Thermogemmata fonticola: one gene and its partners. The main gene of each other region encodes a partner of the protein of the gene in region 2 in a complex. Links are inferred from orthologs where the notes say so. Each region holds a gene or a part of one and is shown on either strand. Other genes may lie near its edges.

What was found.
Region 1: the proteins of accD (region 2) and accB are in contact, whole or in part, in a solved structure (PDB 8UXZ), measured with the Escherichia coli proteins. The link is inferred for Thermogemmata fonticola from one-to-one orthologs.
Region 3: the proteins of accD (region 2) and H0921_RS05575 are in contact, whole or in part, in a solved structure (PDB 8UXZ), measured with the Escherichia coli proteins. The link is inferred for Thermogemmata fonticola from one-to-one orthologs.

What each region holds. Positions count from the first base shown.
Region 1 is NZ_JACEFB010000011.1:2,239-11,819, forward strand. What follows is about bases 867-3,799. They hold accB (acetyl-CoA carboxylase biotin carboxyl carrier protein), read left to right. Parts: upstream 867-2,016; coding sequence 2,017-2,583; downstream 2,584-3,799. Other genes in these bases: H0921_RS13290 (M24 family metallopeptidase), read left to right, coding at 867-1,563; accC (acetyl-CoA carboxylase biotin carboxylase subunit), read left to right, coding at 2,717-3,799. Outside these bases: H0921_RS13285 (PH domain-containing protein), read right to left, coding at 1-144; more of H0921_RS13290, read left to right, coding at 391-866; more of accC, read left to right, coding at 3,800-4,081; H0921_RS13305 (HAD-IA family hydrolase), read left to right, coding at 4,401-5,096; H0921_RS13310 (protoglobin family protein), read right to left, coding at 5,000-5,656; H0921_RS13315 (RrF2 family transcriptional regulator), read left to right, coding at 5,872-6,333; H0921_RS13320 (CAP domain-containing protein), read left to right, coding at 6,640-7,182; H0921_RS13325 (SDR family oxidoreductase), read left to right, coding at 7,529-8,209; H0921_RS13330 (ABC transporter ATP-binding protein), read right to left, coding at 8,288-9,007; H0921_RS13335 (hypothetical protein), read right to left, coding at 9,004-9,581. UniProt on the Escherichia coli protein: This protein is a component of the acetyl coenzyme A carboxylase complex; first, biotin carboxylase catalyzes the carboxylation of the carrier protein and then the transcarboxylase transfers the carboxyl group to form malonyl-CoA.
Region 2 is NZ_JACEFB010000002.1:36,321-45,764, reverse strand. The notes cover bases 3,469-6,264. They hold accD (acetyl-CoA carboxylase, carboxyltransferase subunit beta), read left to right. Parts: upstream 3,469-4,338; coding sequence 4,339-5,190; downstream 5,191-6,264. Other genes in these bases: H0921_RS03770 (serine/threonine protein kinase), read left to right, coding at 5,381-6,264; H0921_RS03780 (phosphoglycerate kinase), read left to right, coding at 3,469-4,276. Outside these bases: H0921_RS03795 (BUD32 family EKC/KEOPS complex subunit), read right to left, coding at 1-328; H0921_RS03790 (malate dehydrogenase), read right to left, coding at 554-1,543; gap (type I glyceraldehyde-3-phosphate dehydrogenase), read left to right, coding at 1,963-3,012; more of H0921_RS03780, read left to right, coding at 3,065-3,468; more of H0921_RS03770, read left to right, coding at 6,265-6,292; H0921_RS03765 (alkaline phosphatase family protein), read right to left, coding at 6,446-9,241; H0921_RS03760 (MFS transporter), read left to right, coding at 9,411-9,444.
Region 3 is NZ_JACEFB010000002.1:529,397-538,852, forward strand. Bases 4,109-6,916 are described here. They hold H0921_RS05575 (acetyl-CoA carboxylase carboxyltransferase subunit alpha), read right to left. Parts: upstream 6,099-6,916; coding sequence 5,118-6,098; downstream 4,109-5,117. Other genes in these bases: H0921_RS18490 (DUF4951 domain-containing protein), read right to left, coding at 4,523-4,765; H0921_RS05580 (serine/threonine protein kinase), read right to left, coding at 6,184-6,916. Outside these bases: H0921_RS05555 (RHS repeat-associated core domain-containing protein), read right to left, coding at 1-510; H0921_RS05560 (WD40 repeat domain-containing protein), read right to left, coding at 1,426-2,568; H0921_RS05565 (hypothetical protein), read right to left, coding at 2,852-3,268; H0921_RS18485 (KOW motif-containing protein), read right to left, coding at 3,386-3,808; more of H0921_RS05580, read right to left, coding at 6,917-7,056; H0921_RS05585 (ferredoxin--NADP reductase), read right to left, coding at 7,134-8,069; H0921_RS05590 (MBL fold metallo-hydrolase), read right to left, coding at 8,622-9,456. UniProt on the Escherichia coli protein: Component of the acetyl coenzyme A carboxylase (ACC) complex. First, biotin carboxylase catalyzes the carboxylation of biotin on its carrier protein (BCCP) and then the CO(2) group is transferred by the carboxyltransferase to acetyl-CoA to form malonyl-CoA.

The DNA of each region.
Region 1 (9,581 bases), on a different replicon or contig from region 2:
GCCGGAGAGGTCTTCAAAGTACCACCGGCCCAGCCAGACGCCCCAGGAGAGGATCGCCGTCCCCGCCACAAGCACCGCCAACGCCCGCGGATCGTAGCCATACCAGGCCAGGTCCCGATGCGCCGGATCGGAAGAATCGGCCATCGATTCATTCTCCCAGAACGTACAATCGACCGAAAGCGTCTCTTCTATTCTCTCGATATTATTTGTCAGTGGGATGCCAGAGGATTGCGAATCCAGAGAACCGAGTCCTGTAAAAACAACCGAACTTATCAAGTTTTTTGTGGCAAGCCTCTTCTCTCAGGAATATAATTGGAATAGACTTGTCAGGAAGCGAGCGGCAAGTGTGTATGTTACCTTTCCCTGTCTCTTTCCAGAGGTGGTGATGCCATGAACTACATTCAACAGCGCCGTCAGACATTGACGCAAAGTTTGAAGAAGCACGGGGTCGATGCGTTTTTAGTCACGGCCGTGCCGAACGTCACGTATTTGACGGGTTTTACGGGCGATTCGAGTTATTACATCGCCACGCACCGGCACAATTACATTGTCAGCGACGCGCGCTACGAGGAGCAAATCCGCGAGGAGTGCACGGAGCTGGAAGTCATCATCCGCGGTCATGACAAGACGACATTGGAAGCGGCGGCGGAAGTGCTCAACAAGAGCGGGGCCAAGAATGTCGCGGTAGAAGGGAATCGGATCACGGTCGGGGAGTTGGAGCAGCTCAAGAGTTTATCGCCGCGGATCACTTTCGTGCCGATCAACGGCGAGGTGGAGTCGATGCGGCTGATCAAGGACCCGTCCGAGGTGGAGCAGATCCGGGCGGCGGTGCGGATCGCGGAGCGGGCCTTCCAGATGTTCACGGCCACGCTGCGGGAGACGGACACGGAGAAGGAGATGGTGGATGCCCTGGACGGGTACATCCGCCGGGCGGGGGGTCGAGCGCCGGCCTTCCAGCCGATCGTCGCCGTGGGCGAGCGCGGCGCGCTGCCCCATGCTCCGCCGACCAACAAGCAGTTGGGCGAAGGGAGCAAGCTGGTCATCGACTGGGGCGTGGACCTGATCTACAAGTGCGATCTGACGCGGACGATCCGCAGTCCGTTTACCACGATGCCGATGCGCAAGAACAAGTACGAGCGGGTGGGGGTGAACTTCGAGGAGGTGTACAACATCGTGCTATCGGCCCAGAATGCGGCCCTGGCGATGATCAAGCCGGGGGTGAAGGCCAAGGATGTGGACGCCGCCGTGCGCAAGGTTTTCGACTCGGCCAAGCTGCGGCGCGGCCCCAAGGATGTCAAACTCAGCGACTTCTTCACCCACGGACTGGGCCACGGCATCGGCCTGGAACTCCACGAAGCGCCCCGCATTCGCGCCAACTCCAACGACGTCCTCGATTCCGGCATGGTCATCAGCATCGAACCGGCGCTGTACATCCCCGGCTGGGGCGGCGTGCGGATCGAAGATAACGTCCTGGTCACCCACAACGGTTGCACCTTGCTGTCTTCCGTGGCCCGGCAGTTGCCCGCCGGCGTGGAACAGGAGACGGAAGAAGCCGTCGAGTGATAGCTCCCCTCCGTCCTGAGCGAACCGGAGCGATCGCGTGCGGGTTGCCCGGCGCCCTGTCCAAACCTTTCCGTGGCGGGCAGGAGCCTCGGGGACCTGTTTTGGCTGGATTCAGCCGCTTGGACCTTCCCCGCTGCCATGCACGGTCCAGTGGTGCCGTGTTCTGCGGCCGGTGGGCGGGGCCAGGCGGGTTCGACCACCGCTGCCGCCGAGGGTTCCGATCACTACACTAATGCCCCTAACGGGAATGCCGAAGTGAGGGTCAGGCGCCGCGCCTCCGCGACGGTCCAGGTGCTGCCCATGTGCACCGGCGGGCTGGCAGCGGAGGACAGCGGTTGAGCCGCCCGTGGCAGAGCCGGTGGTGTCTGCCCGACACAGCCGCGCTAGCCGAGACCGGCGGGCGGCCTCTGGCAGCGGAAGGCCTCCTCTGAGCGGATGTGTGAGGACGAGACTGTGGCGGAAAGTAATGACAAACACGAATCGCCCCGGCCGTTCGATGTGCGGACGGTGGAATATCTGCTCAAGCTGATGAGCGAGCATGATCTGAGCGAAGTGGACCTGCGGGAAGGGGACCAGCGCATCCGTTTGCGGAAAGGTCCGGCGCCCGCTTCGGCGGCACCGTATGCTGCTCCTCTCCTTCCTCCCGCTCTCGTTTCCGCTCCGACGGCGGCCCTGTCTGCGGAGTATCGGCCCGCCGCCTCGAATCCGCCCGCGGCGGTCGCCGATCCCCCGGCTTCGGCTCCTGCTTCCCCGCCTGCTCCCCCGGCGACGAGCCGCAAAATCCACGAAATCCGTTCCCCCATGGTCGGCACCTTCTACTCCAAACCCAAGCCGGACAAACCCGACTACGTCACCGTTGGCTCGCGGGTGTCGCCAAATACCGTCGTCTGCCAGATCGAAGCGATGAAGCTGTTCAACGAGATCACGGCCGATTGCAGCGGGACCATCGTGGAGGTGTGCGTGAACAACGGCGACTTTGTGGAATACAATCAGGTGCTCTTCCGGGTGGAGCTGGATTGAGAGACGGCCAAGCGGCGGCAAACCGCCTGGTTCGGTAAGGGGGGGCAGAGGCCGAGCCGGTCCAGGTCCGGCGGGCGGCTGAAGGGAGCGGACGCCAGAGCAAGTCGCAGCAGAGGAGCACAGGTCCTTGCCCATGTTCCAGAAGATACTGGTCGCGAATCGAGGGGAGATCGCCCTGCGGGTGATCCGGGCCTGCCGCGATCTGGGGATTCAGGTGGCGGTGGTGTATTCGGAGGCGGATCGGGGAGCGCCGTATTTGGAGCTGGCGGATCAGGCGATTTGCATTGGTCCGGGTCCGGCGCCGGAGAGTTATTTGAAGATTCCGCGGATCATCGCAGCGGCGGAAGTGGCCGGGGCGCAGGCGATTCATCCGGGCTACGGCTTTCTGTCCGAGAACAGCAAGTTTGCGGAGCAGTGTCGGGAGTCCGGGATCGAGTTCATCGGTCCGCCGGTCTCCGCGATGGAGAAGTTGGGGAACAAGGACAAGGCCAAGGAACTGGCCCGAGCGGCGCGGGTGCCCACGGTGCCGGGCAGCGACGGGATCGTCACCTCGGATGAGGAAGCGCTGCGGGTGGCGCGTGCGGCAGGATACCCGGTGTTGATCAAAGCGGCGGCGGGCGGCGGCGGCAAAGGGATGCGCCTGGTCCGGGAGGAAGCCGCCTTGCTGCCCCTGCTCCATCAGGCCCGCGCCGAGGCTGAGGCCGCCTTCAAGGATGGCAGCGTCTTCATCGAAAAATATCTGGAACGTCCCCGCCACGTCGAAGTGCAAATCCTCGGCGACCAGTACGGCAACGTCATCCACCTCTTCGAGCGCGATTGCTCCCTCCAGCGGCGGCACCAAAAACTGGTGGAAGAATCCCCCGCGCCCCACTTGCCTGACAGCGTCCGGCAAGCGATTTGCGAAGCGGCGGTGCGCCTGGCCAAGGCCGCCGGCTACTACTCCGCGGGCACCTGCGAGTTCCTCGTCGATCAGCAGTACAATTTTTACTTCATCGAGGTCAACGCCCGGATCCAGGTGGAGCATCCGGTCACGGAGCTAGTCACCGGCGTGGACCTGATCCGGGAGCAGATTCGCATTGCCGCCGGGGAGAAGCTGCGCTACCAGCAGGCGGACATTGTCCAGCGCGGCTGCGCCATCGAGGCGCGGATCAACGCCGAGAACCCGGAACAGGACTTCCGGCCCAGTCCGGGTACGGTCACCGTCTGGCGGCCCCCTGGCGGACCTGGCGTACGCCTCGACACCCACGTGGTCACCGGCTACCGCGTTCCCCCGAATTACGACTCTATGGTCGCCAAACTCCTCGTCTATCAGCCGACGCGGGCCGAAGCCTGCGCCGTCATGCGCCGGGCCTTACGTGAGTTCATCGTCGAAGGCATCCACACCACCATCCCCTTGCACCGGCAAATCTTCGAGCATCCCGCCTTCCTCGAAGGGCGCGTCTATACCACCCTCATCGAGCAGGAAATCCTCCGCCCGCGCCGCTCCGCCTCCGCCTAGTCCGCCGGCTTTAGGTTTGGCCGGCAGGGTCCCGGTGTGTCCCGCCCCGGGATGGGGCTTAGCCGTCATGGGATTAAGCTTCCCTCCGAGCGGGAGAGGAACACGCTTCTCCATTCCTTCACGTTTGCTCCACGGAAAATGTCCCTTCTGGATTCCTTCACGTTTGCTCCACGGAAAATGTCCCTTCTGGGGCTTCCGCCGCCGGAAGGTGTGAAGAGGCCGTGAGACTTGGATGGATTCTCGGCGCTCCGCCCGTCTTGCTCTCGCAGAAAGCTATCAGACCGTTGTAGGATGGAATAAAGCCGCCGGAGAAACAACGATGCGCTTTTCCCTGCTGATCTGGGATTTTGATGGCACGCTGGCGGATTCGTTAGCGCTGGCGCTGGAGTTGTTCAACCGCTCCTCGGCCGTGTGGGGGTACCGTCCGGTGACGGACGTGGAGGCGGTGCGGCATCTGTCGGCCCGGCAGTTTATGCGGCAGCATGGCATCTCCTGGTGGCGTCTGCCCCGGCTGGTGCGTTACTTTCATGCGGAGGCGGCGGCCTACGCCTCCCAATTGCGCCTGTATCCCCCGGTGGCGGAGATGTTACCCCCCCTGCGCGAGGCAGGCTTGCGCTTCGGCATCCTCTCGTCCAACAGCGAGGCGAACATTCGGGCCACATTGCGGGCCAACGGCCAGGAAGAGGCGTTTGAGTTCATCGCCTCCTGCCCGCGCCTGTTTCGCAAGGGTTCCGCCTTGAGACGGCTTGTCCGCCGCCTGGACGTGCCCCGTGAGCGCATTCTCTATCTAGGGGATGAAGTGCGGGACATCACCGCGGCGCGGAAGGCCGGCGTCGCCATCGCGGCGGTGAGCTGGGGGTTCCATGCTCTGCCAGTGCTGCGGGCCGCCCAGCCGGACTTCCTCCTGACGCATCCCCATCAGTTGTGGGACGTACTTGCGGCCGTGCCGGCGAGCGCGGAGCGCGCCCCTGGTGTTTCCCCCGGTGCCGCTCGGCTTCCCTCTCCCGCGGCGTAATGCCGGTGGATCAGATCATTTTGAATCCAGAGCAGTTTCTGGAAGGCCCGCACCAGCCGCTGCTCCGCCGCCTTTCCCAAACCCAGGCCGAAAATCGCCGCCGTCACGGCATCCGCCACGAATCCCATCAGGGCGTTCATCTGGACCTGCGGCACGTGAATGTTCGGATTTCCCGCCTGCCGCGTGTGAATCTTCCCCACCATGTCCAGGTATTCCACCATCTTGCCGTCGTAAGGACGCGTGACCAGGGCGCTGAGATAGCGGGCCAGGTGCTGCTTGCGATAGCGAATCTGGGGGTGGTCCATCGTCAGCTCGGCGAGAGACGGGGGCGTGGGGCCTTCATAGCCGTGCTGCCGGGGCAGAAAATGCCGCCAAGTGGCGTCCTGCTGGATCAGCTTGTCATACACGGCATCGACGAGTACCGGAACCAGCGGAGCCAAAGACGCCGCCGCCTCATGCAAAGCCGCCTCATCGTCTGGACCAAAACCGATAAAGTCGGCCAGATAACGATAACGGTACCCCAAGTCCCGTTCCAGGCGGGCTTCGTCGATCTGTCGCATGGCTGTCACTCCTTTCTCGGAAGGTGCAGGTGGGACCAGAACAACTCCAGGCGGGGACCCGAACCGCAGGCGGGATTTCCAGGTGCGGCGGGCCAAAGTGGAGGGAAAGAGGATATAGGAGTATTTTATCCTCTTTAGTGGGAGTGTAGCGTCGTATAATGGAAAGTCAAGGGGCAGGTGGTAGAAATCCGAAAAAAAAGTGGGGAGGCCGGTCGATGTTGTCTCAGACGGCGGAGTATGCTTTGCGGGCGGTGGTGTATCTGGCCTACGAAGCACCGGAAGCCCGCACGACGGAGCAGATTCATCAGGCGACGCTGGTCAAGCGGGCCTATTTAGCCAAGATTTTGCAGGGGCTGGCCAAGAAGGGGATTGTCACGACGCAGCGTGGGGTGGGAGGGGGCGTGGCCCTGGCGAAATCGCCGCAGGAATTGACCCTGCTGGAGGTGGTCAACGCCGTGGAGCCGCTCCAGCGCATCCGCACCTGTCCGTTGGGGATAGCCACCCACGGCAGCCGGCTGTGCCCGCTTCACCGGCGGATCGATGCGGTTTTGGCCGTCGTCGAGGAACAATTCGCCCGCACCACCTTGGCGGAAATTCTCTCCGAACCCGGCGCCAACATGCCGCTGTGCGAAACCCCTCGCCCGGTCAAACTCCAACTCCTCAAACGCCCGACCTGATCGGTTCCAACGTCCTCGCTCTCCCGGACCGGCCTATTCGGCCTGTGGGCCGTTTCCGCCGCCTGCTTTGAGCGGCTTCTGTGCTCCTCTCTGTTCCTTCATTTTCTCTCGTTTTCCCCGTTGTTCTCACATTTCCTCTTCTGCTACCCATTTTGGGGTGAGTCTCTCATTTGTCGCTCATTTTTGGACTTTTCTCCATGTGATGACTTTCCATTTTCGTCTAGTTTTGTACAATTGCATTTCCGTTTTTGGCTTTCCGTGACACGCGAAGTCAGGAAAAGGATGTCCACCCAGGAGGAAGCAGCCATGAGCATGGGAAAGCTGGCCGTGATGGCGAGGCTGGGGAAGCTGGTGGTGCTGGCCGGTCTAGCGGCGGGATGGTGGCTGGGGGGAGCGGCGGCGGTGCAGGCGGCGGAGGGGAACGGGGCCGAGAAGTCGGAGCGCAGCGAGGAGGAGGTACAACTGACGGAGGAGGAGCAGCAGTTGCTGGAGCTGACGAACGCCGAGCGGCAGCGGTGCGGTTTGCGGCCTTTGCGTCCCCATCCCCTGTTGATGCTGGCGGCCCGGCGGCATGCGCAGAACATGGCTCGCCAAGGCCGGTTGTCCCACACGCTCGATGGCAAGACCTTTGCGGATCGGGTCAGCGAAGTCGGCTATACCTATCGGCATCTGAGCGAGAACATCGCGTGGAATCCGGCGACGCCGTTGGCTGCCCTGCGCTGCTGGCTGGCTTCGCCGGGCCATCGGGCCAATCTGCTCGGACCTGGTGAGGAAGTCGGGCTGGCTGTGGCGACCAACGAGCGCGGCGAGCGTTACTGGGTCCAAGTCTTCGGCACCTCGGCCCGCTGAAGGCGGGGTTTTTCGCACCGGCGTTTTTGGTCCGCCGCTGGGTCTGCCTGCTGTCAACGCACTGCCCCCCGTTCCGCTTCCCCCGGCTGTTCGCCTTCCTTCCCTTGTCAAGAGGGCTGGATCGGGTGGAAGGGAAGGGTTTCGGCTCGACAGGGGCGGGGTTGGCCGCAGGGATGGCGGTGGGACTACAATGGGGTCGAAAGCGGGGGCGGGGAATGGCCCTGGCGACGGCCGCAGGGTGCCGGGCGATAGCCGCAAGCTGCCGCCGGATGCTGCTGGTCGAGAAAAAGCTGTCAGCAGGCAGGGAGCGGCACCTCCCCCGTCAAACGGAGAAGGGTCAAGCGACATGGGACGTGTCATTGTCATCACGGGTGTGACGCGGGGTTTGGGCCGGGCGCTGGCGGAGGAGTTTATCGCCGGGGGCCATGTAGTCGCCGGCTGCGGGCGGGATGCGGGGCGGATCGCGGAGTTGCAGGAGCGTTACGGCACGCCCCATCTCTTGGCCGCGGTGGATGTGCAGGAAGAAGCCGCGGTGCGCCGCTGGGCCGGAGATGTCCTCGCCCGCCTCGGCCCGCCGGACCTGCTGATCAACAACGCCGCCGTGATGGCCCGCCCCGCTCCGCTCTGGCAGTTGCCTGCCGAGGAGTTCCGCCGCTCGTTTGCGGTCAACGTGGCCGGCATGTTCTATGTCTTGCAAGCGTTTTTGCCCGCGATGGTGGAACGGCGCCGCGGTGTTATCGTCAATCTGTCCAGTACCTGGGGCCGCAGCACTGCGCCGCGCGTCGCCACCTACTGCGCCACCAAGTATGCCGTGGAAGGACTCACGCTGGCCCTGGCTCAGGAACTGCCCCGCGGCATGGCGGCCATCCCCCTCAATCCTGGCATCATCGACACGGACATGCTGCGCTCGATCTGGGGTGCCAACGCCGGCCGCTATCCCAAGGCCGAAGCCTGGGCCAAACGCGCCGCTCCCTTCCTCCTGCAATTGTCTGCCGATGACAACGGCAAGTCCCTAACTGTGCCGTGATCAAGCGCCGCTCATCCTGAAGCCGAACCTCTCTTGAATCGCGGCCCCGCGGAGGCGAAACTCCGAAGCGGAGAAGGATCAGGAGACCAGGGAAAAGAACAGCTCTTCCAGGTCGTTCTGACGGTAGTATTCCTGCAAGTCGCGGAGGGTGCCACAGGCGACGATCTGGCCGCGGGACATGATCGCGACCCGGTCGCAGAGTTTTTCCACCTCGCGGAGGATGTGGGTGGAGAAGAGGATGGTTTTGCCCTGGCCGCGGAGTTGTTGGATCGTCTGGAGCACGGCGCGCTGGACCAGGACATCGAGGCCGACGGTCGGTTCATCGAAGATGAGCACCGGGGGGTCATGGACCAGGGCGCGGGCGATCGAGACTTTTTGCTTCATGCCGGTGCTCATTTCCCCGCCGCGGCGGTGGCGGAAGTCGTTCATCTGCAAGGTAGCGAACAGTTCCTCCATGCGGCTGCGGAGGCGTTGGGGCGGTATTTGGTAAAGCTGGCCGTAGTATTCCACCATTTCCCAGGCGGTCATGCGTTCGTAAATGCCGGTGTTGGCGGAGAGGAAGCCGATGTGGCGGCGGACCTCGGCGGCTTGTTCCACCACGTCGAAGCCGGCGACACGCGCTAGGCCGCGGCTGGGCCGCAACACCGTGCAGAGCATCCGCAAGGTGGTCGTCTTACCCGCCCCATTGGGGCCGAGCAGCCCGAACACTTCCCCCGGTTGGACCGTGAAGTGCAGGTTCTCCACCGCAGCTTTGCTGCTGCCGCGAAACCACTTCGTCAAGCCCTGGACTTCGATCATTCCTGTTCCCCGCCTTCCCCACGCTTAGCTGCCGCCTCCCGTTCCCGCTGCCAACGGCGGTAATTGTCCCAACTCGCCGGCTCGATCGGAAAGGGGGGAGACATCTCGCCGTTCAGGTACAACTGCACCCAGTCGTGCTTTTCGCCGCTGTTATCCTCAACAGGGAAGAGCAGGAAGTCGCCGTAGTGGGACAGGGCCACTTGCCGGTCTTTCCGCCCCACTGCCACGACCAGGTCGCCCAATAGGGCTGCCTTCCAGGGCGGGCGGGTTGGCAGGTCCACAATCGTCGGGTCCGTGTGCGGATCGCCGTGGCGGATGTCTTGGAGGAACCGCTCGAACCAGCGCAACTGCGCGCGGTTGGGCCGGATGCGGAACAGCTCGCGCAGGTTGCGGTAGCTCTGCCACTGCCGCCAGGCGCTCAGCAGAAACAAGCCGATGAGGAAGGCCAGAATCGGATCGGGTCCAAACCCCACCTGAAATTTCAGGTACGCTATCATGCCGTTGAGTAAGGCGAAAGCCAGAAGAATCAGGGCGTCGCACAGCACTCCTTCCGCCGAGGGGAAGAACCACTTGT
Region 2 (9,444 bases):
CCGCAGTCACCGCGGGCAGTAGCCGAGGCACAACAGGCAAGTCGGCCAGCCGCGCCAGCAGTTGGCGTTCACGCTGGGCCATCCACACACCGAACCAATGCATCGGCAGACCACAGACGGGTGCCACACGATGGAACTTGCACACCGCACGAGGCGGTGCACCATCCTCACCGCCTCTGTACAAAGCTGTGGCTGCCCACGAGTCGTGTTTGAATACCTCCTGGCGCTTGTAGCAGAGGTTGCCAATTCGGACGATCCGAGGAGGGTCCTGTCGTCCCAGGGCACGAAATAAAGCGGGGCGGGGACGGGTAGCGAAACGGCCTTTCATCAGGGCACCTCAGCAGTCTGACCAGGGGTCAGCGATCGGGGGCAGCAATCCCTGGCATCCCTGGCATCGGCCTCAAACAGGCCAGTTTCCCGCTGAGATGGTAGTACCCATGCGGTCACCTCGCTTGTCGTACCGTATTCTCGGCAATCTCCGCCCGTTTTACCAATTCCTCCTCTCCGATGGCTCCCCGACTCTTCCCGCCTAGGGGCGCAGGAAAGCCGTCCCTCAACTCGGCAGTAAATCCTGGACCACATCCCGTTCCTTGATCAACTCCTGCAACGTGATCTGAAACTTCTGCTGTCCGAACTCATCGAGTTTGAGACCTTCCACGATTTGCCAGCAGCCGTCGCCGCGGGATGTGACGGGATAGCCGAAGACAATCCCCTCCGGCACCCCGTATTCTCCCCGCGAGACCAAAGCAGCGCTGGTCCAGTCCCCCGAAGGCGTACCGCGGACCAGGCTCTTGATATGGTCGATCGCACCATTGGCAGCGGAGAAAGAAGAGGACACCTTCGTCGTATCGATGATGAATTTCCCGCGCTCCTGGCATTGGGGTACGAAGACCGTCTCCAACCACTGGCGGTCGGTGATCACCTCGGTGGCCGGACGCCCGTTGATGCGAGCATTCGTGAAGTCCGGATACTGGGTATTCGAGTGGTTGCCCCAAATGGTCATGCACGTGACCGCGGTCACGGGTACGTTCGCTTTGGCAGCCAAAGCATAGACGGCGCGGTTATGATCCAGGCGGGTCATGGCGTGCCACCTTTCCGCCGGAATATCCCGACCGTTCCGCCAAGCGATGAGACAGTTCGTATTGCAGGGATTGCCGACGACCAAGATGCGGACATCACTAGCAGCCCGCCGAGCGAGAACCCGCCCTTGTTCCACGAAGATCGGACCGTTTTTGCGGATCAAATCCGAACGTTGCTCTCCAGGCCCACGTGGAGCAGCTCCGACCAGAATGGCCCAATTGCACCCTTCAAATGCTCGGTTCGCATCATCTGTGATGATCACGTCCTGCAAGGTGGGAAAAGCGCAGTCTTGCAACTCGTAGAGAATGCCCTCGAGCGTCTTCATCGCCACGGGCAACTCCAGCAGTTGCAGAATGACGGGTACATCCGGACCGAATACTTCGCCGGATGCGATGCGCACGATCAGGCTGTTAGCCACACGTCCCGCTGCCCCGGTGACCGCAACTCGAACTGCTTGTGCCATTGTGTGCTTTCCTCCTTCCGGCCAGACACCCGCAACAGACAGCCGGTCTGATGCGATCCTCTGGTGGTTACTCCCTGTTCAAGGTAATCAGCTCAGGCCGCTCTGACGAGCAGGATCTCTCCCCGACTCCGATCGCAGAGACGCCAATTGTAGAGATGAAGAGCCGTAATCCCATGCCTCTGTTCATCGCCGGAGTGATGGCCCAATCCTTGGGCTTACGTCCCTCCATCCAGCGCATAACAGCCCACGGCTGGCAGGGTGCTCCTCTGCCGCGATTGGACATCCTCCCATCTCATCCATAGCGTATCGAGAGAACCTGGGGGGGCAGGGGCAGCCTTGAAACCCTCGGAGTGAGTCATACCTGGCCCCCCTGATCACGTGAGTTGAGACACACCTGTGTCATTCGGGAGAAATGCTTTATGGCCGCGAAGATCGGGATCAACGGCTTTGGACGAATCGGGCGTCTTGTGTTCCGAGCCATCGTCGAACAGGGGCTGCTGGGTAAGGAATTGGATGTCGTAGCCGTCAACGACTTAGTACCCGCCGACAATTTGGCCTATTTGCTCAAATATGATTCCACGCAAGGCCGCTTCCGGGGAGAAGTGGGAAGCCGCAAATCCAAGCCAGACCTCCCGGAGGACGACATTTTGACCGTCAACGGCCACGAGATTCGCTGCCTGTCGGTGAAGGAAGGGCCGGCGGCTTTGCCCTGGAAAGAACTGGGAGTGGAGTACGTCATTGAGAGTACTGGCTTATTTACCGAAGCGAGCAAAGCCCGCGGCCACCTGACGGCAGGCGCCCGCAAGGTCATCATCTCGGCGCCGGCCAAGGAGGAAGACATTACCATCGTCATGGGAGTCAATCACGACAAGTACGATCCCGCCCGGCATCATATCGTCTCGAATGCGAGTTGCACCACCAATTGCTTGGCTCCCCTCGTCCACGTGCTCCTCAAAGAGGGCTTCGGAATCGAAGAAGGGTTGATGACCACGGTCCACAGCTACACTGCGACGCAGAAGGTCGTGGACGGACCCAGTCGCAAAGATTGGAAAGGAGGGCGGGCGGCAGCCATCAACATCATTCCAAGCACGACCGGTGCAGCGAAAGCCGTCGGCCTCGTCTGCCCGGAAGTCAAAGGAAAGCTAACGGGCATGGCCTTCCGCATCCCCACGGCTACCGTTTCGGTCGTGGACCTGACGGTGCGCACCAGCCGCGAGACCAGCTACAAGGAAATCTGCGAGACCATGAAGCGCGCCAGCCAGACATACCTCAAAGGTATCCTGGCCTACACTGAAGATGAGGTCGTCTCTTCGGACTTCATCCACGATTCCGCAAGCAGCATTTTCGACGCGGGCAGCGGGATCGAGTTGAACAGCCGTTTCTTCAAACTCATCGCCTGGTACGACAACGAATGGGGTTATAGCATGCGGTGTGTGGACCTGCTCCGCCACATGATCGCCAAAGGTTGACATTCCCCAATCCCCGACAACACCAGATGATGCACGAGGAGTCTGTAGCACTATGCCGAAAAAAATCCTGGAGCACCTGGGGGACCTCCGCGGAAAAAAGGTATTGGTCCGCGTGGATTTCAATGTTCCCCTGGACAAGACAACGGGGGCCGTCAAGAATGATCGCCGCATCCGGGCCGCCTTGCCCACGATCGAGAAGCTCCGCCAAGCGGGAGCCGCGATCATCCTGATGAGCCACTTAGGCCGTCCAGAAAAAGCCACGCCAGAAGAGCGCCGGCTTTTGACGATGGATCGTGTGGCGGAGCGCCTCGGCCAACTCCTGGGGCAGCCGGTTCCCGTATTAGGCGGCGGCGATGCAGTTGTCGGGCCGGCTGTGCAACAAGCGGCTGCCGCACTGCAACCGGGTCAGGTGGCCCTGTTGCAGAACCTGCGCTTCGATCCGCGCGAGCAGAAAAACAGTCCCGAGTTTGCCGCGGCCCTGGCCAGCCTGGGTGATGCTTATGTGAATGACGCCTTTGGCACCTGTCACAACGACAACGACACCTCGATGGTCGCTCTGCCCGCGGCGTTCAAAGCGGCCGGCAAGCCGCGCGCCATCGGCCGGCTCGTACAGCGGGAGCTGGAAATCCTTGACCAGTTACTCACCCAGCCGACGCGGCCGCTTCTAGCCATCATGGGAGGAGCCAAAGTCTCCGATAAACTCGGTTTCATCCAGGCTCTATTGCATAAAGTCGATCACCTTCTGATCGGCGGCAAGATGACTTATGCCTTTTTGAAAGCCCAGGGGCGCAGCGTCGGCTCCACCCGAGTAGCCGGGGAGGAGGTCGAAGCCGCCCGGCCGCTTCTAGCCCATGTCGGCCAGAAAATCCTGCTGCCGGTCGATTACCTCACGGCCCGCTCGGACAATTTGCAAGATACTCGTCTCTGTCAAGGGGATATTCCCGAAGGATACGAGGGTGTGGATATCGGTCCGCGGACAGTAGCGGCTTACGTGGCCCATATCCGCTCTGCGGGCACAGTAGTGTGGAACGGCCCGCTGGGCTGGTTTGAGCAAGCATTGTTTTCCCGCGGCACTTATGGGATAGCCGTAGCTCTGGCCACCTGCAAGGCCACGACTATCGTGGGGGGTGGAGAAACTGCCGAGGCTGTGGAACAATTTGAACTGGCCGAACTGATGACCCATGTTTCCACCGGCGGCGGTGCCTTTCTCGCCTACGTGGAAGGGAAGAAATTCCTCAGCCTGGCCCAGATCGACGACCTCTAAATCACACGCGGCGAAACAGGAGATCCAAAATCCTCTTGACGGAACCGATCCCACAGGTTGAGATGGAACAGGTTACGGCGGTGCGGAGCGAGAGCATGACCAGCGAGCGGGTCAAGCGCGGCGTTCCTGAGGGGCTGTGGATGCGCTGCCCCCAATGCCACGCGACCGTCTTCCGCAAAGAGGTCGTCCTCCGCTGGTATGTCTGCCCAGAATGTGACTATCATCTCACCATGCCCGCTCGCGACCGCATCACTCAATTGCTTGACGAAGGCACATTTGAGGAATGGGATACTGACCTGCGGCCCTGCGATCCCCTCGGTTTCGTAGACCGCATCCCCTACCACCAGCGACTCACGGAAGAACAGCAAAAAACCGGCATGTGGGATGCTGCGGTGACGGGGAAGGGATTCATCCGAGGCCGGCCCGTGGTTCTGGGAATTACCGACTTCGCCTTCATGGCTGGAAGCATGGGGAGTGTAGTCGGCGAGAAACTGGCACGAGCGGCGGAACGTGCCACGGAGCTGCGCCTGCCCCTCATTTTTGTCAGCGGCTCCGGCGGCGGGGCCCGCATGCAAGAAGGCATTCTGTCCCTCATGCAAATGGCCAAGGTGTCCGCGGCCATCGCCCGCCACGACTCCGCTGGCGGTTTTTACCTCTGTATCCTCACCCACCCCACCATGGGAGGCGTAGCGGCGAGCTGGGCCTTGCAAGGCGACATCACCCTTGCAGAGCCAGGAGCCATGATCGGCTTTGCCGGACGCCGAACCATCGCCAACACCGTCCGCCTGGAACTCCCGGACAACTTCCAGACCAGCGAATTCCTCCTCCAGCATGGCTTCATCGACCGCATCGTCCATCGCAAGGACCTCCGCACCGAAGTCGCCCGCATCATCGACTACTGCACTTCCCCTTAACAGCTGCTGCCTTACTTCCGATCGATCTATTTTCCCCTTCAGTCACCGCTGTCACGAGTAAAATAATGTGGTAGATAAGTGTAAAAGGACACTAACACTGTCCCCTTGGCCAAATGGGAACGCCTCGATCCGTGACGACCGCCAAGGCAGGTCCGTTGGCTATTGGACCGCAGTAGGGAGTGATGCACTCGTGGGATGGCTTGACTTTTTATTCGGGGGAAAGAAGAATCCCACTGCCTCTAGCGGTGGTACAGCCAGGAAGAAACTCAAACCCGTCAACTTAGAAAAACGGTTCGACCTGAGCGGTCGGACTGGACAAGGCAGCATGTCCAAAGTTTACCGCGCCTATGACCGAGAACTCGGACGCATCGTTTGCCTCAAAGTCTTAGATAAAGTCAAGACTGCCAACTTCGAGGCCCGCTTCAAAGGCCTCAACAAACCCAGCGAGGGCGAGATCTGCCTCTCGCTCCGTCATGACAACATCGTCCGCACCTACGAACATGGCATCTCCACCCAGGGCGATCCGTTTCTCGTGATGGAGTGGATCGAGGGGCTGGGCCTCAATTATCTCATCGAAACGCGTTCCAAACAACTCAACGGCAACCGCATCAATTACCTCTGCCAGCTCTGCGACGCCGTGCAATACCTCCATGACAACCGCTGGCTCCACCGCGACTTATGCCCCCGCAATGTCATGATCGACAACGAAGGCGTCCTCAAGCTGATTGACTTCGGCCTGACCATACCCTGGAAACCGGAGTTCTGCTCTGGGGGCAATCGCACCGGCACCCCCGACATCCTCGCCCCGGAAATCATCCGCCGCCGCCCCATCGACAACCGCGTGGACCTCTTCGCACTTGGAGTCACCGCCTACGAAATTTTCCTCAACCAGCTTCCTTGGGAACGCAGCCTCTCCAGCGAAGAAACTTTCCGCCGGCGTATGAATCTGCCCCCACGCCACCCCAAGGAACTCAAGCCGGATATCGAAGATGACTTGGCCGCTGTTTTGTTCAAGTCCGTAGCGAAGGAACCGCAGGATCGCTTCTCCTCCGCCACCGCCTTCAAAGAGGCCCTCCTGGGCCTCGAACGACAGGACTACTGACGGGACCACCGGTCTCTGGCGCCCCGCATCCTCCTATTCATGCTGCGCGGCTGTCAGGGTCGATCCTCTCCTTTAGCTTTCCCGCTAGGAACTTTCCCGCGAGGAAGAAGAGCGCCGTTGGCTGACCCGTTGAGTTTCCTCCCTCGCCGTGGATCAGTCATCGTCGTCATCTCGCATCGCGGCAGGCCGTACCGGTAGGAAGAAGGCCGCACGTACCGGCGGAGGCATGGGACTGTCCGCACCCTTGACGGCTTTCCAGATCACCTCGTTGAAGAGAATGTCATCCGCCGCATCTTCCTTGCTCAGATCGAAGCGTGCCGAGCGATCGGCCCCCCAGGCAGTCGGCTTGTTCACCTCCTGCATATTCACTCGTGGCACTTCATGCTTGTAGGGTGTGAAATCCGGACGACTTTGGAAAGAGTTGTACATGGGGCGGGCCGCCGCATCGAATTGACTCATCGGTTTGAGTCCCAGGATCAACTCCATCGTACGCAACATGCTGGAAGTCGAATAGAGCGTGCTGTCCACGAACCGGCGCCTGGTATAGGGACTAATGACCAGCGCCACGGTCCGGTGGGCATCGACATGGTCGGGACCGTTCTGTGCATCATCTTCCACGACGAAGATCGCGGTTTGTTTCCAGAACTTGCTGTGGGTGACCGCCTCGACCACCATTCCTAATGCCAGATCATTGTCAGCCACGTAAGCAGTGGGGGTCGGCATACCAACGCGGGTGCCGGCGGTGTGATCGTTCGGCAGGCGGACGATCTGCAAGCGGGGCATCTCGCCTTCTTTCTCGAAGCGTCGCAATTCGCTGATGAAGCGTTCCGCTCGCCTGACATCGGGATAGCTCAGATCATATCCGCGGAACAGCGGATCGAAGTGTCCCTCCAGAGCTGGCACGCGGGCGCGTCCCGGCTGGAAGGTGCCGTCGGGATTTTTCGCGCCGTTTTCGATCCACTCGCCATAGCTGCGGTAGGATACACCGGCCTCTTTGGCACGATCCCACAGGTAACCCCCGGCAGGCCGAGCGGCCGGGTCCAGCAATCCCTCCGCTGGATACCCGAACGTTTTGCGCGGGCTTCCGCGATAACTGAGCGGCCAGAGTTTCTCCACAAAGTCCGTGGCGTAAGCCCCCATGCTCCACTCGTGGCCATCGGCGGACACCTCGCCATCCACGTAGAAATTGTCCAACAGCACGAATTCGCGTGCCAGTTTATGATGATTCGGAGTCACCGGTTCGGGGAAGAGGCACAGTTCTGGATCGCCATTGCCGATTGGATTCGGTCCTGCTGCCAAATCGCCGAAAATCTGATCATAGGTCCGGTTCTCCTTGATGATGTAAATCACGTATTTGATCGGTGATGGATCACCCAACTTGCGAGGAATGGGATGATCCGGGGGCACATCATCGGCCCGCGGTGCGTTATCGGGCCGCAAGGGACTGCACTCATACGCCTGCTTGCTCAGGCGGGCCATCTGTTCTGGGTTGGGCATGGGCAAAGCGGCGAAGGTCCCGCGATAGAGACTGCCGATGTATTCGATCAGATTGGAAGGTTGCGGCTTTTCTGGATTCGGACCGCTGCGATTGGCCTTGGAAATGACCCCTTTGCCGTTCGTGAAATAGATCGTCTTGTCCAGGCGATTGTATCGCACGGATGTAGGATACCAGCCGGTCGGGATAAAACCCAAAGGTTTCGCCTGCAATCGGTCGGAAACATTGAACAGAGCCAAATTATTGGCATCGGCATTGGCTACAATCAGGATTTGTCCGTCGGGGGTCAAGCACAGGCTATTCGGGGTATTCCCAACAGGCGCCTGGGGATACAAGGCGGCATGGATCACTTGCAAGGCTTTGCCTGTGGCCACATCAAGCACCGAGACTTTCGTGGAATTGGCGCAGGCCACGTAAAGCGTTTTGCCATCGGGAGACAACACCATTTCGGTGGGGTGGGACTCCGTCGGCCAACGGGTTAGCAGGCGGTTGTTTTCCAGATCGATGACTGCGATCGCCGAGGCAGCCCAGAGGGAGACGAAAGCCCGGCGGTTTCCCGGCTCGACCAGGACGGTATAGGGATACAGCCCGCGGGGCCGCACGCCGCCGTACTCATCCTCGGTCACCGGCCCTTTCTTTTTCGGCGGTTGTTTGCCACCTGGGGCAGAGGTCGCTTCCTTTCGACCATCCGGCGGGCTGGGAGGTTCGCCTTGTCCCTTGGGTTCAACAGGCTTTTGAGGCGATGGCGGACGCAGAGGGATAGCCACCAGATTCGTGGGATTGGTCAAGGGCACACGAATGAGCACATCCGCCCATAAGCCACAGACGAACAGATCATTCCCTCGCTCATCCAGGGTGATTCCCGCAGGAACGATTCGCGGTTCATCGGGCACGGCGACATTCACGCTCCGGGCATTGTGCAGCAGTCCCTTGTCGAAATCCCAGACGTGAACCACATCGAATTCCCCGCCGCTGGCGTACAACTGCCGGCCATCGGGAGAGAAAGCTAGGCCGTAGAAGGCCTGGGGGACAGTCACGCGACTGACGATGCGCCGGTTTTTCTCTGCGAGATCGAGGATGACTACCTCATGCTCCCGCATGCCGCAGTGCAGCACCGCCGCGAACTGCCCGGTGGGATGCAACTCGATGTGGACAGGGAAATCACCAACTTCCAGGTGTCGGCCTGCGGGCTGCAACTTCCACTGGTTCGGCAACTGAACGGTGCCGTCCTTTTGTAATCCGGGCAAGCGTCGGAAGGGGTTATGGGGAGCCTGTGCCGCTTGTTCCTGGGAGGCATCCGTGCTGGGTGCTGGCCGTGGGGGCGGAGCTTGTTCCCCCCACAACACAGTTTGGGCCGCCACCCCAATCAGTCCCAGAGCCATCGCCCCAGGAAGAATCCTCGTTAGAATGGTGCTCATGGACCCTCGCCGGTGGACCAACGGGTTGCGATACATGGGAACAACCTCCTTCCGGAACCGAGCGGCCTGTGCGGTTCAACCCGCCGTGAGCATATGCTAGCGGGCGCCGCCGTGTGCCGCCAACAGGGATCATGGGAAAACCGCGTCAAAAAGTCGTGAAGCCGTCGCAGATTCCACTGCCTCGTGCCGCGGGAGACCAGACATCATGCGACGTTGGCTTGTCGTCGGCATCACCGCCG
Region 3 (9,456 bases), 490 kb from region 2 along the record:
CGGCACCTGCGTCAGCTTCCCCACGCCGTAGGTCGGCAACAACTCCCAACCCACCCGGGCGGCCAAAAACCCACCCTCGTAGTAGGGACGGTCCTCGTCCGCCACGGTCCAGACTTCCCACGGCTCAGCCCACAAGCCCAAGGTCACCAACGAACGCGTCGCGGTTGCCGCCGCATTCACGTTGGCTTGCAATCCAATCCGCAGCCCATCGCCGATTTCGGCAGCAGCGACGCTGGTCCAGTGAGGTGGAGGTTCCAGCAATGGTAACCCTTGTCTGGCTCGACGCTCATTGATTTGGCGGTCCAGTTCCAGACCCCGGTAGTATTCCCTTCTCAGTTGAATGAGATACTTGCCCGGATACCAAAAAAGTCCGCTGGGATCGAGGGAGCTGATGGGGTTGTTGCCGAGGGTGCGGTACAGGTTCACATCCCCGGCGGCGTAGGAGAGGGGATCAAGGCTCGTCCAGCGGCCGAGGGTGGGGGAATAGTCGCGGTGGCGGAAGTGGTACAGACCGTTTCAAAATGATCATAAGAGATGTCGGAGATGGTATGGCAAGATAGGTGGAAAAGCCACGGAGGACGAGAGGTGCTATGCCTAATCAAAGGTGGAACGGAGACTCATGAAGCGGTTGTGGGAGCCATTGCGGGATTGTTGCCCATACCTAACCCTATCCCCACGAGGGGCGGCTGTGGGTAAGCGACCGGAACGGCGTCTTCGGTACTGTCTATGTGCCGCGGTCAGGCGGCCGGTGGCGGGAACTGCACCGGGCTTTCCCTTAGCAGGCGACGTGCTAACGGCGGTTATGGGAATGGAGGCGGCAAGTGTTTGGGAGCGGCTCTGACAGCAAGTGCTGGAGGAACTGGACGCCGCTGCTGGTCGGTTAAGATGGAAGAATTTTTGACACCACGTTTGAACCGGCGCAAAAAGGGTCCGAGGTGGAAAAGACTGACTGGGCAGGGGATGAAGCTGAGCCTGGTGGAGGAGGGTAGGGTCGACCGCTTCCGATGATGACGGTGGCGAATCGCTCGAAGGTGAGTTTGGGTGTCGTCGGTGGTGGAGCTTGTGCTTTCACGCCTGGAGTGGCGGCTCTGAGTACCCGTTGTGGTCGATCATGCCTACGAGTGTGATTCACTGCGGCGGAGGTTGGGTTCAGCCGGATATGAGCTAGTCGTCCCGCATTGGAAGGGGCAGCGTCGGCGGACGAGTAGAGATGGTCGGCGGCTGCGGCGATTCCAACGTCGTTATCGGGTGGAAGCGAATGTTGCTTAGCTGCACACCGGCCGTTATGTGTTGGTACGCCACGAATGGTACACCCATCATTCACATGCCCTTGTCCTCCTCGCCCACCTCTTCACACGTTATGAAAGTAGTAAAAGTTTTCCGTGTGCCGTCCGTAGTAACTGCACACGGAGGGTGTCGGCCAAATTACTTCTTCATGCCACTGTCGGTATCGATCCTCCACATGACCAGCGGTTCAAAGGGGTTCCCAACAGCCAAGCGCGACCCGTCTGGGGAGACCGCCAATGCCCAGACCCTGTACTTTTTCAGAGTCTGTTGAACCGCTAGAAGCCGCTTTTGGCGGACTGACCACACCTTGAGTTCCCCCGCCGCCTTCTCCCCCTCGGCTGCCTTTCCACCCGAGACGAGTAGATCGCCATCGGGAAAGAAGGCTACTGCAAACGTTCCTGTACGGTGGCCACCCAGATCAGCTATTCGTTCACCCGTGGCTACCTCCCAGAGGCTCAGCCCGTACCCCTCCTTACGCGGCGCAGCCTCAGATAGATATGCCGCTACCGCCACCAGGTCTCCTTTTGGAGAAAGATCGATTCTCTCGAGTTCCGGAATGCCGTCTTGCAGGTTGCTGTCTTCAGGAAACACCGACCAATTCTTGACGATCTTAGCTTTCCCCTTATCTATCCCGCAGACGAACACCCGCCCCGAATCAGTACCGGCCACAAACAACCGCCCACCTTGGGCGAATCGTAAGCCGACCACCATCTGCCCACGATTCCACGGCTTGGGAAGATCGAGCGTCCACAACTGCCGACCGGTGGCCGCGTCAAAAGCCACCACGAACGAACTATTGCTTCCAGCGATAACGAGCGACCCATCGGGTGAGACAGCCACGGAGAGCAACTGATCCCCGCCCTCTTGGTGAGTGATGCGACGCACCAGTTCCCACTTCTGGGTATCCCACAGGCGGACCTCGTTATCGTCACCGCAACTTGCCATCAGTTTCCCGTCCTGCGAAAACGCCACATCCCGAACGCAGGCACTGTGCCCGGCCAACCGCACGGTCCGCTTGCGGGTGCCAACGTCGAACACGCTCAAGTGGGGAGCCAATCGATTTTCCGGAAGTGCGGAGCCGCCGACTAACAACTGCTTACCGTCTGGACTAAACATCAGAACGTCTGGGGCTACATCGGGATCGAACGCCTCCGGTCCAGTCAGCGTCACAGTCTGACGGGGTCTGGGTATAGAGGCCGCGCTCATTCCCAACGACACTAGCGAGGGAAACAGAATAGCGATGAGTGGGATGCCGAGATGCCTGACTTTGTCGTACCTCATGGGAAGTCCTCTAACAGGAGTGAAGTCCTCGAACAGGAGGGGCAGAGGGGCGATTCCCAGTCCTCACCATGATCCGGATCACCGCCTCCGTGACGGTGGAGCTCTTAGATCCGTAGTTCGAAGTCCCGCATGGGTGAATGAGCCTTGGTACAAGAAGATGATCCTTGAGTCTTGCACCGCTTGGCCGTTCATGGTTCCGGTCAGTGTAACCTTGAACTGCAAGTAGTATTTCACTTCCCCGCTCCTCACTGGCTTCATCCAATCCTCTACTCGGTAGACGATCTTAGCAGAGAATGTAACCTTTGGGTTCTCGATCCCGTAGTACTTCGCTGCGTCGATCACTTTCTTTTCGGCTTCGACCAGATTGGCATACTTTCTGAGCGCAATCATCAGGGTGGAACCGCTCGGAAAGTCCAAGCAGATAGTGCCAATCGTAGGCACTGCCACCGGACCGAACATTCCACTCCGCATCCAGTACCGTCGCCTGGCCGAAGGGGTCGTAGATGTAACGTTCGACAACATTCCCACTGTCATCCACCAACGCCGTCACATTGAAGTTGGCATCCTGCACCACCCACAAGCGCTCGTCCAGTGTCCCATCACCGTCACTGTCCCGATCGCGGAGGATGAGGGCATCAACGTACACCGGACTCCACACATACTGCACCGTGGTCTCACCGCCGACGCGCTCCTCCAACACCTGCCAGGAATCGGAGTAGTAGAAGTCCGTGATTACTCCACCCGCCGTCTCGCTGATCCGCCGATGCAGGCCGTCATAACGGTGCTCCGCCAGTAACGCGGCCGCGGCATCTTATACCTAACTTGGTCCTGCAGATTTCCCCCTGTCGCACCGGCGGATTTGGTCCCAGTCAAAAAACAGAAGCTCGGAACTGTCACCGCCACGCTCCAAGGCGACCCACACGCTACAGCGGCCTTCACAGATCTTGCGAACCTCACCAATCTCGCCTTTGTGTGGGCCGGCTGTTATTACCACCTGATCGCCAACGTAAAACGGAGCGCCGCGGGTGATACGCATCCAAAGACGCCAGATAAGATGACATAAAAAACAGCTCACAGCTACACTCCCACCCGCCCCCAAGAGAATGCTGATTACCCAATTCACACCTTGATCTTGCAGCTGCAAGGCTAACCACAGACCGATGGCCAAAGTCCCGGTCAACCAGCCAAGGAGAAAAAACACAGATGCCCCCGACGTTTCACTATGTGATGAAGATCTCATAGTTCCAGTACCAGAAGCAATGGGCAGGATCAGCCCAAACAACAAGTCCCTTTTCCTTCAGTGCTTACCTCTCGAGCGGCGCCTTCCATCAGTCAGGTTATTCGAGGGATAGGTTCTGAGGGGTACTCCCTACCGAAGGTAGGTTAGGAGAAGTTCGCATTCCCTCGGGGATAGCCATTCCTGGATGCCCACGACAATTGCCAATCTGCCGTCTTCCGCTTGAAAAAAGAAAAGATCTCCAAAAGCTTCTTTACCCACCGCGACGCCACCCCGGTATCGCATTACATTCTATTTTACAACAAAGTTAAGATAAGTCTGTTGAGTGTTATGAAATTAGTCGACACATAACTCAAGAAGAAATGCCCTCTTTCCCTTTATGATCAACGCGATACCTTTCTGCGGCTAACTGGTCAGTTCCCCGTCACACCAAAGAGTAGCAATACAATCTTCCCACCCCTCAACTATAATACAACCCTGTCTATAAAAAAACGGAGATTGGTTGCAAAGAGGAAGCATCAAAATCAATCCTTATTGTCTTATTAATTGGTATTAAGTATTCGTCATATCATGGTTCAAGAATTAACCATAATTGGACTTGTATTATTCATTGGTTATTGACAGTGATACTTTGTAACGCTATGTGTTGTTATGCTGCTCAGTCACGGTAGTTCTACTTTTCTTAGTAGAGTTTACGATCCATCAACTGTACGCGGGCTATGGCAACAGTGTTACCTGCGTCTCTCGCTGCGACTTGGGCGTAAAAATTTCGTGCCGCCAGCCTTGCTCTTCAGTAACTCCTAGTTGTCGAAGCTCCTGCAACGTTATACTTTGCATTCGTAAACGCGCCCCTTGAGCACCAATGCCCCAACGGATTATGTTTCGCCCCCACCCTTGGAATGTTATTCCGCCAAAGAGGCCGTTTGGTAGAACCGAGAGTCTGGGAACGTTGGGATTAATGCTACCTGCACCCCAGGCTCAACTGGCAGCGAGTCGTGCACCCAACCAGCCGCCTCAAAAACTGGCACTGGCATCGGCAGTAACCAGTCGATGCAGTCCGCCTCCGCAGCCCAATCCAGTCGCATCTCATGCAGAGTTCTCAGACCCCTCTCTGCTATCAGTAGCTGCGGAGTCCTCGCCTCTAGATCATACTGCAGCCATACATCCCATTTTCTGGAGTAATGTTTCTAAAGTGAACTTCCCTCATCCCGACGAACGGAATCCCGGTCGACACTTGTAGGTCGGGGATGTGAATTATTCCTCTTTGGGGTGGAGCTTGGGTAAACGGAAGCCGGGGGGTAGATTACTACCCTCAGTCATGGACGGGGGCCTGGGTGAATATGCCCATGCGGCGGTATTTCTCGTAGCGCTGTTGCAAGAGCGATTCCACGGAGAGGGGGAGCAATTCCCGCAGGTAGCGTTTGAGCGCGGCTTTGAGTGCGGTCGCCGCCTCGCGCGGGTCCCGATGAGCACCGCCGAGCGGTTCCGGGATGATGTGGTCGATCACTTGCAGCCGCAGCAAGTCCTGAGCGGTGAGTTTCAGCGCTTCTGCGGCTCGGGCTTTGGTGTCGTCATTGGCGACGCGCCAGAGGATGCCTGCACACCCTTCGGGACTGATCACGGAGTAGTAGGCGTACTGCATCATGGCCACGCGGTCGCCGACCCCAATCCCCAGCGCGCCACCGGAACCGCCTTCCCCGATCACGACGCAGATGATGGGGGTGGGCAGCCGAGTCATTTCCAGGATGCTCGTGGCAATCCACTGGGCTTGCCCGCGCTCTTCAGCCCCAATGCCGGGAAAGGCACCGGGGGTGTCGATCAGGCAGATGACCGGCAGGTGAAACTTCGCGGCCAGTTTCATCTTGTTGAGAGCTTTACGATACCCTTCGGGATGGGCGCAGCCGTAGTAGCACTGCTGTCGTTCGGCCAGGGTCTTGCCTTTTTGCTGACCGATGAGCATGATCTTCTGGCCGTCGAGGCGGGCAAAGCCGGTGCGGATGGCCCGATCATCCCCGAAGGCCCGATCCCCGTGCAGTTCCACGAATTCGTCGAAGATCATGTCCACGTAATCGAGGAACTGCGGCCGCTGACGATGGCGGGCGATCAGGATCGTCTCCCAGGGTTTGAGCTGGGCGTAACGCTCCCGTTTCAGAGTGAGCAATTCGCGTTTCATCTGGCGGATGGCTTCCAGGCCATCGGGACCTGACGCGGTGGCTTCCAATTGGGCGAGCCGCTCTTCCAACTCATGGATGTCCTGCTCGAAGGGCAAAGGTTCGGGCAATGTCACGGGCATGAGCGGCTTTCTCCTTCGCGGGAACGAAGTCGCTCAAGGAATCCTGGGGTTATATAGCCTTTTCTTCCGGCCATTCTTGCGAGCGTTATCCGGCTTCTTCTTCCGGACTTTCTTTGACTGATTTATAAATTTGCGGGATTTTTTTCAAGGAGATGAGGACCTCGTGGAAATTTTGCGGCCGCTCTTGGGGTTTCTTCGCTAGCATGCTCAGGACGAATTGGGAGAACTCCTCCGTGAGGTCCGGGTTGAAAGCAGAGGGTGGAGCCGGGCGTTCTTTGAAATGCCGCATGAGCAAGTCATTGACACTGCTGCCGCGAAAGGGGGGCCGTCCGGTCGTCAACTCGTAGAGGGTGCATCCGAAACTGTAGATATCCTGCCGCGGGTCGGGGAGCTGGTCCAGAATCTGTTCAGGACTCATGTAGCTGGGGGTGCCTTGCGGTTTGCCTTTGCGGTGGAACCAACGGGCAAGACCGGTGGGAATCTTTCGGGCGATGGCGAAGTCGATGATCTTGGTGTCGCCCGTGGCGTTGACCAGGATATTATCCGGCTTCACGTCGCGGTGGACGTAGCCCATCGCATTCATGTAAGCCAAGCCGGTCGCCGCTTGCTTGAAGATTTTGCGGCTGTGCTGCTTGATGAAGTCAAAATCTTTGGCTTGCAAACGCAGGCGCAGAGAGCCGGAGGGGAAGAACTCCATGATGAAAAACGGGTTCTCCTTACCCCGGTGGACCTTGAAGATGCGCACCACGTTCGGGTGAGACAGGGCGATGCCAATTTCCGCTTCGTGAAAGAGAATGCGGCGCTGTTCTGGGTCGGCGGCGGCTTCCGGAAGCAGCAGCTTCATGGCGAAATGCCGCTGGCTGGTCGGTTCCACCACCTCGAACACTTGCGAATTCTGCCCCGGATGGAGCAGACTGCGAATCCGATAGCCTCCGATGATCTCGCCGATATCCGCCATAGAGTGCTCTCGCTGCCTCAGCCTCGAGCCGGTCTGCTTCTGATGCCGCCGGCCCGTTTTGCTTTTCCGCAAGCAGACTACCAATACTCCTCGAAGTGTATATTGCCTTTCTGTTTAAGCGAGGGAATGTCGGCCCGAAAGCCTCGCTTTTCCAAAATTTCGATGACACCGGGCGGTTGAGGATAGGTGACGGCCCCGGTGTTTTTGTCCCGCTGCGGAACGCCGATCATCTTCGGGTTGCCGCAGAGATAAACATGTGTTCGGGCCGGATCGAGGGCTTGGCCCATCCGCTCCTCCAGTTCGCCGCTGCTGATCAGGTCCTGAATATACACCTTGCGTGTCTGTCCCGGTTCGCGTGTGGTCAGGGGCAGGTAGAGATAATGCGGATAAAGTTCCATGAGCTTCTGGTGGGTGTTCCAATAGCCCAGGTCTTGTTTGTAGCGGACGCAACAGACGGACACGATGCGTCCCGTATGGCCGCGGCGGAGCAGCTCCCAGATCATGGCATTGTGCGGGGCCTCGCCGGTTCCCGTGGCGAGGAACACCACCGTGTCGCCGGGGCGGACCGGTTCGAGTGTGTAATGGCCGGTGATCTTTTCCCCCATTTGGATACGGTCCCCGACTTGCCGAGTGAACAGCCGAGGAGTCAGAGCAGGCACGCGGCCATCGGGATTGTGCCGAACCAGGACGATGTAAAATTCCAGCCAATCTGTCCGGCTCGGATCGTAAAGCTGATCGGGACGGTCGTCCTCCAGGATGGGACAACTGATCGAATAGGACCGGCGGACGATCCGCATCTGATCCTCCGGGGTCAGATGCTCCTCCTGGCATCCTTCCAAGCGAGGCTCCCAATAGCCGAGACCCAAGGTGCAGTATTGGCCGGGTTGATAGGCGGGGCGCGGAAAATCCGGACGAACTCGTAAAATCATCAAATCCGAATGGATTTTTTTGAGGTAAACGATGGTGGCATTATAACGTCGCGTTCGGGCCTCGTGAATTTGCTCAGGAGTCATCGGTCGGCAATCCCTCTGGGAAGTCGATTTATCCCCTGTGGGAAAACGGTTTGTTCGATGTTTGAATGTCCCACCCGGCATTCTGGAGTCGTTCGGCTCGAACCAGCTCGGCAGTACCGCACTCCGGCGACACAGTCCCTGATTTCGCCGCGTTTGCGCCCAATGGCTGCTGTTCGCTACGCAGAACTCCGCCGTCGAAGAGAAGCTGTACTCTCTTCCCTTCGCTGCCAGCCGTTCCGAGAGCATTCCGCTGGTGAGAACCTAGCGATTCGGCATCCGTTCCCTTACGTCCAGCGGTTCCCTTACGCCATTATAGAAGATGGATTCTCGCATGCCGGAGTTTGCCAATCTGCCCCGGGGGAGGAGACCATCTCGCTCACGGTACGGTCGGAACGCTGGCCAGGGCCACAATGTGCCCCAGAAATGTTATGTCTCATCAGCGGTTTTCTTCTCTTGTGCCGAATCAGCGATTCTCTTGTGCCGAATCAGCGATTTGCCCGAAAAGCGGGAGTTTTCAGTCAAAGCCGGGATGGTTTCCATCCGCAAAGGGTTTCAATCCGTGGCCAGCGGTAGTCCGGCTGCTTTCCACGCCGCCATGCCTCCGAGAACATTGCTCACGGAGGAATACCCCACGCTCTTGAGGTAAGACGTGGCGATGGAGGCGCGGTAGCCGGAGCCACAGACGACAGCAACGGGTCGGTCTTTGGGGACCTGCTGGAGGCGTTGCTGGAGCAAGCCGCCGTGGATGTGGATGGCACCGGGAATGTGGCCGGCCTGCCATTCGGCCTCGGTGCGGACATCCAGGACGAACGGGGGCGAGCCGCGCTGCAACTGCTGGTCTAGCTCATGGACGGAGAGGGTTTGCACGCGTTCCAGGGGATAGCCGGCGGTTTCCCAAGCATCGATTCCCCCGTCGAGGTACCCTTGAATGTCGTCCAGACCGACGCGAAGCAGATGGGTGACCACTTCCGGCAGATCGGCCGGCTGATTGATCACCAGAATGATCGGCCTGTCGTAAGGGAGGACCCAGCCGGCCCATGTCGGCAAATTGGCGCCCAGGGGGATGTTGATCGAACCGGGAATGGCCGCGGCGGCGAACGCCTCTTTGGGCCGCACGTCCAAGATCAGGCAATTCTCGCAGCGGCGGTGGTAGAGGTCTGAAGCACTCAAGGGCCGTTGGCCGGGCAGCTCCGGTCCGATGATACGGGGGCCGCGGGCGTTGACCTGCTTCATTCGGCTAAAGTAAGCCGGGGCGATGGGCATGCCGGCGAGCAGGTCGGCGATCCACTCCGCTTCCGGTTTCTGCCGCAGGGCAGGACTGAAGCGGCGCTCGTAACCCAGAGTTGTGGAGGGACGCGCACCCAGGGCTTTGCCACACAGGGAGCCA